3 regions of the Colwellia sp. NW0002-52-1 genome follow, and region 2 is predicted to be linked to each of the others. Evidence: predicted binding sites of a transcription regulator. Region 2 holds the regulator's gene; each other region holds the start of a gene.
The links. The regulator FNR, encoded in region 2, switches genes on or off when oxygen is low (the NO sensors DNR and NnrR bind a similar motif). The targets are predictions, from matches to a motif close to TTGATCTAGATCAA.

Region 1 (4,912 bases), on a different contig from region 2:
AATAGCGGCCTATTATTGTTATAATTGCCAAACACCCACTTGATTAATTATCAGGTAAATTATGGTTAAGTGGATATTAAATAGCACTTTCGATGCTTTGATAATACAGCAAAATGTCGAAAATTAAATACAATATGCTCTGCCATAAGAGTATGACTCTAAAGTAATTAGGTAACCCTATGCAACGATTAGCTCCCACCTTACGTGAAGATAAAGTTCCAGCAGATTTAATTTCATTGATAGAAACCATTTTAGCGGCCACAAAAGAGATCTCTTTCCTTGTTAGTCAGTCTCACTTAAGTGATGTTATGGGCTCAACCGTTGATGAAAATATTCAAGGTGAGGTACAGAAAAAACTGGATGTCGTTGCCAACGACTTATTTAAAGATATTTTATTAGAGTCAGGCTTAGTTAAAGCAATATCGTCAGAAGAAGAAGATACTTCTGTAGCTGGCGAAAAAAACGGTAAATTTATTGTTTCATTTGATCCACTAGACGGTAGTTCAAATATTGATATTAACTCTTTAGTTGGCACTATATTTTCTATTCATGAAGCACCTACTGATATGGCTGCAAGTGATCCTGATATGTTTAAACAATCAGGTATTAAACAAATTTGTGCAGGCTATGTACTTTATGGTCCGGCAACCATGTTGGTAATGACCACAGGTAAAGGCACGCACTTTTATGTTTTAGATAGAACACACGGCGGATTTTCTCTGGTTGAGCGTAATGTGCAGGTGCCACAAGATACGCAAGAGTTTGCGATTAATATGTCTAACCAACGCTTTTGGCAAGCGCCTATGCAAAATTATATCAACGACTTAGTTGCAGGTGATACCGGGCCACGCGGTAAAAACTTCAACATGCGCTGGATTGCCGCTATGGTTGGCGATATTCATCGTGTATTAACACGAGGCGGTTTATTTACTTACCCTGCTGATAATAAAAACCCAGAAAAACCTTATAAATTGCGTTTAATGTATGAAGCCAACCCAATGAGCTTCTTAATTGAACAAGCCGGTGGCTTAGCTATGACCAGCAAAGGTCGCATTATGGATATACAGCCAACAGATATTCACCAACGAGTTGAAGTTATTATGGGCTCGAAAAATGAAGTAGAAGCCTGTTTAGCCTACTACCAATAAAGCTTAAACTACCGCATAGTTATAAGCTCAAAATACACCTTAAAACACCTGAATCCATCAGGTGTTTTTATTTATATTTATTATGACCTTACCCTAAACTAGTCAAAACAATTTGTTACAACACAAAACTACATTTTTCTATTGTTAATTCTAAAAAAGAGTCTATTGTTATTTATAATAGTACTTCAAAGTTAAGAACAAACCTTCACAAGGACGATGGAATAATGAGTCATATCACCAATGTAGAACGTACCTTCACCGAACAAGAGCAACTAGTTTCCACAACCGATTTAAACGGTATTATTACCTATGCTAACCCTGAGTTTTGTGAAGTGGCTGGTTACAGCCTTGAAGAATTAATCGGCCAACATCATAACGTTGTTCGTCATCCTGATATGCCAAAGGCTGCATTTAAAGATTTATGGGAAAAATTAAAACGGGGAGATTCATGGCGTGGCATGGTTAAAAACCGTTGTAAAAATGGCGACTATTACTGGGTAGACGCTTATGTAACTCCTTTACTTGATAAAGGAAAAATTACTGGCTATCAATCAGTTCGTGCTTTTCCAACTGTTCAGCAAAAAAAAGAGGCCCAATTACTTTACGACACGCTAAACAGTAATAATTCTATTGTAGACTTGCATGCTAACATTCCACTTAAACGGCTTGCTGCACTTATTTGTGTGGTCGTAGCAATGGTAACAAACTTGCTGATCTCTGGCAGCTTAACCTCATCGCTTATACTGCTAGCTTGTATCGCATTAATTGTCGTTATATTTTCCGAAGAATTAATAAAAATACCGGGGCATTTAAATAAAACAAAAGCAATGTTTGATAGCCCTTCACGCCATGTCTATTTAGGCAAAGGCATTCTTAATATTATTAATTATCCTGCTGAACTATATAAAGCCAGAATAAAAACAGTATTAGGCCGAAGTAATGACTCAGGCAGAAGATTAGCCAAGCTGGCAGATGAACTTGCACAAACATCGAATGAAATGCTCAGCGGTATTAAAGAAGAAAATGAATATATTAGCCAGTTTTCTTCAGACATAGCGCAAATGAGTAAAACCATAAACGAAGTAAGCGAGAGCACATCGTTAACAAATGATAAAGTTGCAAAAGTTAAAGTTGATTGTCTACAAAATATAGCCACTATTGAAAGCACTGAAACGAAGATCGACCAACTTGCTAATGACGTTGAAAATGCCGCAAATAATGCCACTGAATTGGTGACAGACGTTGATAAAATATCAACAGTAATGAGTGAAATACAAGGTATTGCCGATCAAACAAATTTATTGGCATTAAATGCAGCAATAGAAGCGGCAAGAGCAGGAGAGCAAGGACGAGGTTTTGCTGTTGTTGCCGATGAAGTAAGAACTTTAGCCAGTAGAACACAAAGTGCCACAGAACAAATTCAATTATCAGTAACTGAGTTACAACGTACGTTAAAAGCTTGGAATCAAGTCATGATGTCAAATAAAACCAATGCTGATGAGTGCTCTATTGAATCAAAAACTATAAAAAGCGCCATGCAAGATATTATTGACAATATCCAAAATGTTAATGACATGACAACACAAATTGCCACAGCATCTGAGCACCAATTAACGGTTGCTGAACAAATTACTCATGGTATCCACAACATTGACAGTATATCTCAGCGCAACACCCAATTAGCTGAAGCGGTGTCTGGCAAAAGCATAGAAGTTAATAAAAATGCCGATGCTATTGAAGAACTTAGCACTAACTTCAGTTAATAACGCCATAACGACCAAGGTATTTACTAATAAAAAAATGGCTACCTGTGTAGCTATTTTTTATTGCTCATCATAAATAAAGCATACTTTATAATTTTTCAGCGTAGCACCCTACTTTCATAGATAACCTGAACTCTGGATAAGCAGTACTTGCTCAATCCTCCCTTTTAACCCATTTTCTGCGTTAAAACGTCGATAAATAGCGCGCTATTCATAAACGTTTTGCCTTGGAAATGGCATAAAAAGAAGCATTGATGATGTCTACTCGTGATGTTCACCTTGCTATTGTATTTATTTTGCCATCTAAGCTTTTAATTCACTTGAGTATCAAGCACTCATTATCCAGAGTTCAGGTTAGATATTAAACACCTGCCTTTAAAATAAAAAACTGATTAATATTGTTTTTATTTATCCTTAAAAACTTGACTTAAATCAAAAAGAGCTTACAATTTTCACAAATTACTGAAAATTCAGAAAACACAAAAATGAAAATTACTGCAATGACACAATCATTAGTTTTGCACTTTGGCGAAATGGGCTCACGTTGGGGATTAAACAGAACATTAGGCCAAATGTACGCTGTAATTGTACTAACAGAAGCACCGCTTAATGCTGACCAAATTAGTGAAGCGTTACAAATATCTCGTTCGAATGTCAGCATGGGCTTAAAAGAACTTAAATCATGGAACCTGATCAAGTTACATCATATTCCAGGCGACCGAAAAGAGTACTTTTCAGCACCAAATGATATTTGGGAAATAGCTCGCACATTAGTTGTTGAACGCAGAAAGCGCGAACTAGATCCAACCCTTTCAACCTTGCGTGATGCACTGATGGAGCAGCCCAGTAACGAGTCTGATGAATATACTCAAATGCGCGTAAAACAAATGCATGACTTAATGGAAATGGTCACGCTTTGGACAAATGAAATGCAGGGTATGTCGTCAGAGAAATTAGCTACCTTACTAAAAATGGGTGAAGGGATTAGCAAAATTTTAGATGTAAAAGACAAGCTATTACTCAGGTAATTTTCAGCACAACCTTAGCGATTACTTCGCATTGAATAACTTTACTTAAAATTTAACTTACACAAATAAACTTACACTATTTATTTTCACGCTAACTATATAACCTAATGGAGTACATCAAGTGTTAGATGCATCTGTAATTGCTAATGACACAAGTTTCATGCTTTCTCGCATCCAATTTGCTGCCAATATTAGTTTTCATATTTTATTTCCTACCATCAATATCGCACTATGCTGGGTATTGTTGTTTTTCAAAATCCGTTTTAACCAAACCCAAGACGATAGTTGGTTACGGGTTTATCGATTTTGGGTCAGAATATTTGCCTTAACCTTTGGTATTGGCGTGGTTAGTGGCATTACCATGTCATTCCAGTTTGGTACTAATTGGCCGGGATACATGGAAACCGTCGGCAATATTGCCGGTCCTTTACTTGGTTATGAAGTAATGACAGCATTCTTTTTAGAAGCGTCTTTTCTTTCAATTATGCTTTTTGGTATGGACAGAGTATCGAATCGTGTTCACACCATAGCCACGGTATTAGTTTCTTTTGGTACTACGTTATCAGCATTTTGGATTTTATCACTAAACTCTTGGATGCATACGCCAGCAGGGTTCGAGATGATTGATGGCGTGGCTCATGTAACAAGCTGGCTTGAAGTAATATTCAACCCTTCTATGCCTTATCGTTTTATGCATATGCTTCTCGCTTCAGGGTTAACAACGGCATTTCTAATTTCTGGCATTTCAGCCTACAGGCTTATAAAAGGCGATAATAAAAAGTCTGTTAAACAAGCGCTCAATTTTTCCGTAGTTTTGGCCGCCGTTTTAATTCCAATACAAATTTTTGTAGGTGATTTACATGGCTTAAACACTTTTAAAAATCAACCGGCAAAAATTGCCGCGATGGAAGGTGTATGGGATACAGAAACCCATGTTCCCTTATTATTGTTTGCTTTGCCAGATGAAGAGAAT
Region 2 (4,912 bases):
CTAGTTGCCAATTAACGGTGTTGTTAGTCGCAAGGTTCGCTACTAACTGACCTGATAAGGCATTTTTTTGTGCTTTTGTGCCAACACCGGCCGAGGCAGAATCACCTATAATTAATAAGTTAATCTTCTTACCACTACCTGCAGTGCCTGAACGCTCACCTAATGCTTCAGGTAGCTTTATCATACTAACGCGAACCCATACTGCTTGTAAAAGCAATATAGGCATTATTAACAAAGTACTGATGCAATAAAGAATATGAGTAAGTGGCTTTTTTATCTGCAACGCTAAAACCCTAACGGGAACGGTAAATTATAGTTATAACGTAAAATATATTCGAAGACAAATAGTAGAAAAAACAGCGTCTAATAAGTGAAGTTAATTCACGTACAATTTGTAAGTAAACAAGATATAAGTGCGGTTTATACCAATTGATATAAACAATCGATCATTCGAAAGCGGTTTAAATATCCAGTATCTACGTTGCTTTCAATCCCAATAGCCTGCTATTGCTCAATCAAGCGCCTTGCTACTGAAAATTTATCCTCGTTTAAAATTGACCGATTCATTAAATCAATTGGTATTACTAGGAGTAATGTGCTGTGTACAAGTTGCTAGAAGTCAGCTGCTAAAGCTAAATATGAAGTGCTAAATGTGAAGTGCTGAGAAAAAACGTCAACCAAAGAACTGTATTATCAGTGGATGACGCATTTTTATAAGTAATGAACTTCAGTAGCTTTATTTAACATCCAAAGGAGAAACATAACCTTCAGGTTTTAAAGCGAGTACATCACAATTTAGTCGATCAATAACATGTTCAGCGGTATTGCCGATTAGCGCGGCAGATAAGCCTGTGCGACCTATAGTGCCTAAAATAACAAGTTCCGCATCTATTTCTTCAGCAACACTTTGAATAATATCTTCAGGTAACCCTTCTTTTATATGAGTGAAATCCTCAGTGATATTAAAAGCGGCTGCATGCTCTAACATGGCCTCTTCATGATGCTTGAGCATAGCAAGGTTATAATCATTAGCATCAAACTCTGGAATCTCTATGGCGATATTTACCGGAGTGCCTGGAAACGAATTTACCAAGTGTAAGTTTGCTTTCATTACTTTGGCTAACTGTTTGGCTTCTGCCGTTATTTTATCGTTTAAGGCTTTATGTTCTTCTTCTTCGCTGCCAATGTTTAATGCAGCAATAATATTGCCGTCTTCAGGCCATAAATGTTCTTTCACTAGCAGTACAGGGCAAGGGCATTTACGTAAAATATGCCAATCGGTTGGGGTAAATATAACGGACTTTAATTTATCGTGTTGATGAGTCCCTTTGATGACAATATCATAACCATGATCAATAACTTGTGCGATTATTTGCTCAAAAGGGCGGTTATGCCAAATAACTTTACAATCAACAGTAATACCAGAAACATCTAGGTCAGCAATCATAAACTCTAACCATTGTGTACGATCATTAATAACCGATTTGCACATAGCTTCGCGTTCATCGCCTGAAAGCATTGTAGTCATTTCATAAGAGAAGTCATATATGGTCAAAAATGCAGTGATACTTGCACCCGTTTTACGTGCTAATTCTATTGCTCGCTTTAACGCTTTTTGATCTTCTGTTGTTGGGTCAACAATTGCGAGTATTTTTTGATACTTTTCCATAGTTAATTCCTTATCTTTGCCTGCTTGTATTAGGCCAAACCACACAGCTAATAACCTTGCTTAATATATTAACAATAATCTATTTTGAAAAGATAATACTTGTTTTAAATCAAATTATTATCATTTTTTATAAACTATATTATGTTAAGCATAGCGGTAAATTGTTGAATAATAAAGTCGTGAGAAAACGCTGGATTTATATTTTAAAGCGCGGCACACTCATTTAATTTTTCAATATTTACGATGGTAATAAGTTTACCATTAACGGCAATTAAGCCATTTTTATCGAAGCGGTTAAGTAAACGACTTATGGTTTCTACGGTTAAACCAATATAGTTACCAATATCATTACGTGTCATAGACAAACGAAATTCAGAGGCCGATAAACCACGCGCATGATAGCGACTACTTAAAGTACTAAAGAAGGTGGCAAGGCGTTGTTCCGCATTTTTACGGTTAAGTAATGTTAGCATTTCATGATCTTCACGAATTTCAGTGCTCATCATACGCAAAATTTGTTTTTTTAATTTTGGCATACTATTAGATAACGTATCGAGCGTATTATAAGGTATTTCGCAAACCATTGAGGTTTCTAGTGCTTTAGCAAAACTTGGATGTTTCGCATTCGCTATGGCGTCAAATCCGAGTAAATCCCCAGCCAAATGAAAGCCAGTAATTTGCTCTTCTCCTTGTTTGTTAATTGTATAAGTTTTGAATGTGCCAGAACGCACGGCGTAAAGCGCTTGCATTGGTTGACCGTCGTTATATAGCTGCTCTCCTTTTTGGATAGGCAGCTTACGATCAATAATATTATCTAAAGTCTCTAACTCTTGATTGTTAAGTGAAAATGGTAAGCACAATTCACTGATACTGCAGTTTTGGCAGTGAATATGTTGTTGGTCGGCACACGATTTATTATTCATAATAACCTATAAAAATTTCCATGCTGAACACCATATTAGATGCGTTAGCTATATGCAATAAGTATAGAATAAATGCCGTATGAAATCACCAAAATGGCCGATAGCTTTCTAAATAGTGGCTGAGTTAATAAAGACTTAACACTGAACGTGCCTAGTGAAATTGACATTAAAGCAGGTAAAGTACCTAAACCAAAGAAAAACATGATCAAAGCACCATTGAGGGTATCGGCGCTTGCTAAAGACCAAGTTAAAGTTGAGTAAACTAAGCCGCAGGGTAGCCATCCCCATAATGCACCTAAAGCGAAGGCACTTTTAACGTTCTTAATGGGTATAAAGTTTTTAGTCAGTGGCGATATATAACGCCAAATATTTTTTCCTAAATGTTCTATGCGGCTCAACCACATTAACCACTGCCCTAAATATAGTCCTAAAAAAATTAAAAAAATACCGGCGATAGTTTTTAATATAACAACAGGAAAACCTATGTTTTTAGCTGCCATAGAGCTGGTAAATGCCACAATAGCGCCAATGAAACTATAGGAAGCAATACGGCCAAAGTTATAAGCAAATACAATGGCGAATTTTTTATGGCGAGTTTGATCAGAAATAGCAGTAGTCAACATAGTGCTAATGCCACCACACATTACAATGCAATGGCCAGAGCCGAGCAGACCAATAATAAAGGCAGAAAAAAAATCAAGTGTCATGAGTCTGGTTTTTTAGCTGTTGCTTTGAAGTTTCTGTTTCATTTAACTCGTTATTCTTTAAGGTATTTTGCTTAGCTTTATCATTTTCATCATCAAATAAAATACTCATGCCTTGCTTTTCTAAATCATCAAACTGCTCAGTTTTTACCGCCCAAAAAAACAGATAAATACCAATAGCTGTGAGCAACACGGCAATGGGAATTAATACGTAAATTATACTCATTTTTTTAACAGCCTTAATGAATTTGTTACCACTAAAATTGAACTGGCCGACATACCTATAACCGCCATGTAAGGCGCTATATGGCCTGTTACCGCTAGCGGTAAAACAATAGCGTTATAACCAAAAGCCCAAAGATAATTTTGCTTAATAATACGAGTGGTGCGAATAGCAACTTCACGCAGGGTTTGTACACCCTTAAGTTTATTATTGAGTAATATCACATCTGCGCCATTTTTAGCAATATCAGTACCGCTACCCATAGCAATAGACAAATGAGCTGCGCCCAATACGGGACTATCGTTAACGCCATCGCCAACCATGGCAACCGTATGAGTACTTTGTTGCTGTTTTATGGTGTTAACTTTTTCTTGTGCTGAGAGGTTTGCATGCACTTTGTTAAGGTTTAATGCTGATTGTAATTTATTACAGCCTTGTAGGTGATCACCAGAAAGCATGCTGGTTTCAATGTTTTGTTGGTGAAGAAAATCGATCAATGCTTTAGCATCTTCTCGTAAGCCATCATGCAAGTAAAATTCAGCGATTAATGTTTCACCTTGCATTAATACACACTGCGCACTATAGGCTGAGTGTTCATTAGCACCTAAAAGCCAAGAGCTTTTACCAATGCGGTAATGTTGGTTATTTACTTCACCAGAAATCCCTGCGCCAGGGGCAACTACAACTTGGCGGGTCATTTGGTTATGATCACGAAATGGGCTAAAAGCTTTTGCTAAGGGGTGAGCCGAATGTGCTTCAAGCGCTGCCGCTATGGCAAGCACTTGTTGTCGTCCTTCTTGCGTCGCTTCGTTTGAGTATTCACCATAAGTTTTTACATCTACAATAGTGAACTCACCTGTAGTTAATGTTCCTGTTTTATCAAATGAAATAGCATTAACTTCAGGCATAGTTTCAAGCACATGGGCAGACTTAATCATAATACCTTTACGATTAAGTTGCGTAGTTGCACAGGTAAGCGCTGTTGGTGTTGCTAATGCCAATGCACAAGGACAAGTTACGACAAGAACCGATAAGGTGATCCAAAATGCTTCGCTTGGATCATGATTCAGCCAGTATATTGCCGTTGCTATGGTCGTCATCAGAATTAGCGCAACAAAATATTGAGCAATTTTATCTGATAACTTGGCTAATTTAGGTTTATGGCTTTGTGCATTTTCACTCAGTCGAATGAGCTGACTTAAAAACGACTCTTGATTATTATGTTTAACTTTTGCCGTTAAATTGCCATCGCCGTTAATAGTACCAGCAAAAATGTTATCTAAAGCGGTTTTCTTCAGGGGCAGTTGCTCGCCAGACAACATAGCTTCGTTAATTTGGCTGGTGCCCGTTAATATTTCACTATCAGCCGGAATGGTTTCACCGGGTTTAATTA
Region 3 (4,912 bases), on a different contig from region 2:
ACCACAGTAACCGATATTGTTGGTTTTGTGGTATTTTTAGGATTAGGTAGCTTACTGCTACTATAAGAAAAGTAAACAGAGGATTTAAGTAATGCCCGTAGAAACTATTACCTGGATTGCCATTGTGTTTTGTATTTCACAATCGGCCATTTTTTCAGGATTAAATTTAGCCTTTTTCTCACTGAGCAGATTACAGCTAGAAGTAGAAGCAAATAAAGGCAATAAAGCTGCACAAGTTGTACTCAAGTTAAGAAATGATTCTAACTTTTTACTCGCCACTATTTTGTGGGGCAATGTTGGTATTAATGTATTACTAACTATGTTGTCAGACTCAGTATTAGCTGGCGTTGGTGCATTCTTATTTTCTACTATTGCCATTACGATTATTGGTGAGATAACGCCTCAGGCCTATTTTTCTCGTAATGCATTAAAAATGGGCAGTCTGTTAGCACCTGTTATTCGCTTCTATCAAATTATTCTTTACCCTGTAGCCCGCCCTAGTGCGTTAATTCTTGATGCTTGGCTAGGTAAAGAAGGTATTACCTACCTCGGGGAGAGTGAGTTAGGTAATATTATTAAAGAACATATTCGTGCTGAAGAAGCTGATTTAAACCATGTAGAAGGTATTGGCGCATTAAACTTTTTTGCGCTAGATGAAATTAAAGTAACTGAAGAAGGTGAAATAATAGACCCTAACTCTATTATTGCTTTACCAACGAAACTTGATTTACCTATATTACCTGATACTTATTCAGGCGCTGATGATCCTTTCTTAACGATGTTGAATCAATCAGGTTATAGTTGGGTTGTTATCACGAATCTAGAAGGCGCACCATTATTGGTTATTGATGCAGATGGTTTCTTACGAAGTGCGCTTTTTCAAGCAGAAAACTTTGACCCTTACAGCTTTTGCCACCGCCCAGTGGTAATTACAGACGAAACAACTTCATTAAATGAAGCAATTTTACAAATGAAAGTAAATACTTCTATTGATAAGAACTTTGATGGTGTTATTGAACACGATGTATTGTTGGTTTGGGGTGAAACTAAACGAATTATTACCGGTGCTGATATATTCGGCCGATTACTTAAAGGTATGTTGCCGTTAGTGCAGCAGAACGAAAAAGTAGCCGAATTAATTAACGCTGAAAAAGTTTAATTATTGATTAACGTGCATTTAACATAAAACGTCGGCTAAAAAGTTAGCCGACGTTTTGTTTGATACGATCCTGTAACAAAACCTGTGTAAGTACCGTATTAAAAAAATTGCAGATCTGAGTTAAGCTACTTAGCTACTCAGGCTTTAATGCAAGTACATCTGACTTTAACAAGTTTAAAATTTTCTCTGCGGTATTACCAAGCACCTTAGCGTTGAGACCTTTACGTCCAACCGTGCCTATGACAACTAATCCAGCCTTTTGTTTCGCAGCAATACTTGGAATAACCTTTTCTGGCTCGCCCGCTTTAATAGTGAAATTTGCCAAGGGTATGTCGTATTCAGCCGCCAATTTTTCAATTTTAGGTTTTAAAGTTTTAGCTGCCCCATTTTCTAACTCGTCTTTAAAGTGAATACCTAAATCACGTAATACTTTAGAAAATGGTACGGTATAGCAAACGAATAACTCTGACTCATTGGTTTGAGAAAATGCTTTAGCTGCTTTCAATATTTGATGATTCAACGCTTGTTTACTTTTACTTTTAGTTTCTAAATCAATAGCTGCCAATACATTGGGTGATTTTCGCCATTTGTTATCGCTAACAATAAACACTGGCGCTGAACATTCTCTTAGTAACTGCCAATCAGTTGAGGTGTATAAAAACGTTTCACTTCTATGTGCAGTTTTAACTACCATGCTTGGGCTATGTTCTTTGGCGTAAGTATTTATCCATTGGTAAATGTGTTTTTCCCAAACGACTTCAAAACTGTAATTTACTTCCTCTGGGACCATTTTATCGAGAGAGGTTTCAGCTTCAAGGGTAATGGTATCTATTAATGTTTGTTTTATATTTTGTGAGTCATCTTGTATAAACCGTAAACTTTGATAACAAAAATAAACTACATGTAATTCACTGTTTGTTTTTTTGGCAAGTTCACAAGCGCGCGTTATTGCCACTTGTTTATTATCCGATAAATCGGCGACTACAAATATTTTGCTCATAGAACCCTCTAATTACTTGATGTATATAGAATGAATGTAACATTTGTAATATAGCTGTTCTTTGATTTAGAACAAGGTTTAGTGATAAATAAAGTGAGACTAAATGAGGGTTAAAACTGCAAGTGTGAAGATAAATGAGCGTTCAAATTAGCATTAAGGCAATTAATAAGCGCCTATCGACTAAGCTTTTCTTTATGTTTTTTATTCGCATAGAGATACAATAAACAGGCAATAACAATATTAACACTGCAACGCAAAATTTCAGCCCATTGAAAGTTCGAGGTAGATAAATCATAAATTAAATCTATCGCAGAGCCCACTCCCAAGATAATAGCCAAAATCATAAATATTTTTTCTAAAGCCATTGAATTCGACATAAAATCTCTTTTAATAAACTAAAATATGTAAAGTAAGTAAAATCAGTAATAGTAAAGCCTATTTTTCTTTAGGCATTATCAAGTATGTTGTTGATCAGCGGTGATAACTTTGTCATGTTAACGTCCATATAAACAGGTATGTTAACATTTCCTTTAATTGAATTTTCAAGCACGCCTTGCCAAGTTGGTAGAACTTCCATACCGATAACCACACAGTTCTTTTTACTTATTAGTTGAAAAAAACTTACTATCTCATTTACTGCCTCAGGGGTTAACCCTGCAGAATCATCAGGGTGTGCCATTAAAGCCCAAGGTGCCTCGTCAGGCGCAATCAACAGTACTTCATCGTTCAACTGTTTTACTCCTTGCTCATTAAACCCACCTGACGGGTAAATATGAACTATATTTTCACGAAGTTCTATTTTGTAATTACCATGCGACTCCATGATAGCTCCTAAATGCAATTAGCCAATAAATACTCTATCAAACTATTGATGCTAAACACGAATATAAATAGCTAATACACAATATTAAATCTAAACATAAAAATACAATGCCCTATGACAGTTAAAGTAATATCGGCTATATAGTGTCAATACTACGATTTTATATTACAGGTTTTTTACCTTTATACTATTAGCTTTTTAAAACATTCGGCATGTTTTAACGGCATAACAACAATCTAGATTAAATTAACTGACCAACTTACTGACAACCTTCACATTATTGTGCAAAGTTTTATGTACTGGGCATTTGTCTGCTATTTCTAAAAACCGAGATTGTTGTGCAGCATCTAATTCGCCAATAAAGCTAATTTCTCGCACAATAGCTTCAATCCCTTGGCTTTGCTCTTCGCACGATTCACAGTCTTCTAGATAATTTCGGCTATGTTTTAACTCCACTTTAATCTGTTTTACAGCAAGTTTTTTTCGCGTAGCATACATACGCAATGTCATGGCAGTACATGCACCTAAACCAGCAAGCAAGTGTTCATAAGGATCAGGTCCCATATTATCGCCTCCAACACTTACTGGTTCATCAGCAAGCCAATAATGACTAGCCGTGCTTATATGTTGGGTAAATTTATGATTTTTCTCTTCAACAACAACATGGCCTTGCGTTACTTTGGTTTGCTCAGCGTTTGAGTTTTTATCAACCGTATTAATTGTTGAGTGTTGCTTATTACTTTCACGAGTAATAAGGTCTTCATGGTTTATATATCGACCTGACCAAGCGGCAATTACGTCAGCTGCATATTCAGCGTCATGTTTATTCGTTAGTAAATGATCAGCGCTATCTAAACTAACAAAACTTTTTGGATGTACAGCAGCTTGATATATCTTTTCTGCTTCACTAATATTTACGGTGCCATCGACCGGCGAGTGCATGACTAATAATGCTTTTTTCATTTTGGCAATATGGCTGCTATCGTAGCTTTTGATGTCGTCCAAAAATTGCTTTTCTATTGTAAATACCCGCCCTGCCAAATTAACTGCTGCTTTGCCATTTTTTTCAATATCATCAAGCTGTAAAGCAAAGTTATGCGCAACATGTGCAGCATCTGAAGGCGCACCTATAGTAACAATAGCCATGGTTTCATCGACATACTGAGCAGCATTAAGTACTGCAGCGCCTCCTAAGCTATGACCAATAAGTAACCTAGGCGCTTGATAGCTCGTACGGAGAAAATCTGCAGCGGCGATTAAATCTTTGATATTGGATGAGAAATTACTATTAGCAAAATCACCATCACTGTTACCTAAACCTGTAAAATCAAATCTGAGCACTGCAATTCCTTTGCGTACTAACGCTCGACTGATACGCGATGCGGCGGCAATGTCTTTGCCACATGTAAAACAATGTGCAAACAAAGCATAAAATTTTACATCAGTTTCTGGTGTTTCTAGTAGGCCGCTTAGTTTGTGTTTTCCGCTAATAAACTCTACTTTTTTACGCATAGGTAATCCTTAGTTAATTTTAATTTATTGCTAGTTGTCATAATTGACCGTCCAAACCAGTTATTAATTTTTATTCAGCTATAAATTACCTCAATATTGACGATACATAGCTAAGTATTTTGTATAAAATATAACGAAATTATAAATACAAAGGATCAAAGATGACGATAGGTGTCGGCGGCTCTAACGCCAAAATTGAGCTTGAAAAATTAGTTGATATGACCAGCGAAGTGAAAGCAATTTCTGAGGCTGAATTTAAACAACGCATTACAAAAGCCCAAGCATTAATGGCTAAACATAACATTGCGGCGACCTATATTGATGCAGGAACAAATTTATACTACTTTACTGGTACTCGTTGGTATGCCAGTGAGCGTGTAGTAGGCGCTATTATTCCTCAAAAAGGTAAAATACATTA

Region 1: AC27H3_RS16335 (GbsR/MarR family transcriptional regulator) is a predicted target of FNR. The motif match lies at 3,334-3,347, and genes of this name have one in related genera.
Region 3: AC27H3_RS09905 (universal stress protein) is a predicted target of FNR. The motif match lies at 2,221-2,234, and genes of this name have one in related genera.

The regions. Positions count from the first base shown of each region.
Region 1 covers NZ_BAAJLU010000022.1:24,508-29,419, reverse strand. The annotation lists gene AC27H3_RS16345 (class 1 fructose-bisphosphatase) at 180-1,148, shown strand; gene AC27H3_RS16340 (methyl-accepting chemotaxis protein) at 1,373-2,911, shown strand; gene AC27H3_RS16335 (GbsR/MarR family transcriptional regulator) at 3,397-3,939, shown strand; gene AC27H3_RS16330 (cytochrome ubiquinol oxidase subunit I) at 4,100-4,912, shown strand, end outside.
Region 2 covers NZ_BAAJLU010000005.1:28,816-33,727, reverse strand. The annotation lists gene AC27H3_RS06890 (SGNH/GDSL hydrolase family protein) at 1-184, opposite strand, end outside; gene uspE (universal stress protein UspE) at 737-1,669, opposite strand; gene fnr (fumarate/nitrate reduction transcriptional regulator Fnr) at 1,873-2,592, opposite strand; gene AC27H3_RS06875 (sulfite exporter TauE/SafE family protein) at 2,637-3,299, opposite strand; gene ccoS (cbb3-type cytochrome oxidase assembly protein CcoS) at 3,289-3,522, opposite strand; gene AC27H3_RS06865 (heavy metal translocating P-type ATPase) at 3,519-4,912, opposite strand, start outside.
Region 3 covers NZ_BAAJLU010000008.1:80,426-85,337, forward strand. The annotation lists gene AC27H3_RS09895 (magnesium transporter) at 1-66, shown strand, start outside; gene AC27H3_RS09900 (DUF21 domain-containing protein) at 92-1,159, shown strand; gene AC27H3_RS09905 (universal stress protein) at 1,293-2,159, opposite strand; gene AC27H3_RS09910 (hypothetical protein) at 2,333-2,536, opposite strand; gene AC27H3_RS09915 (hypothetical protein) at 2,605-2,982, opposite strand; gene AC27H3_RS09920 (bifunctional alpha/beta hydrolase/OsmC family protein) at 3,229-4,494, opposite strand; gene AC27H3_RS09925 (M24 family metallopeptidase) at 4,656-4,912, shown strand, end outside.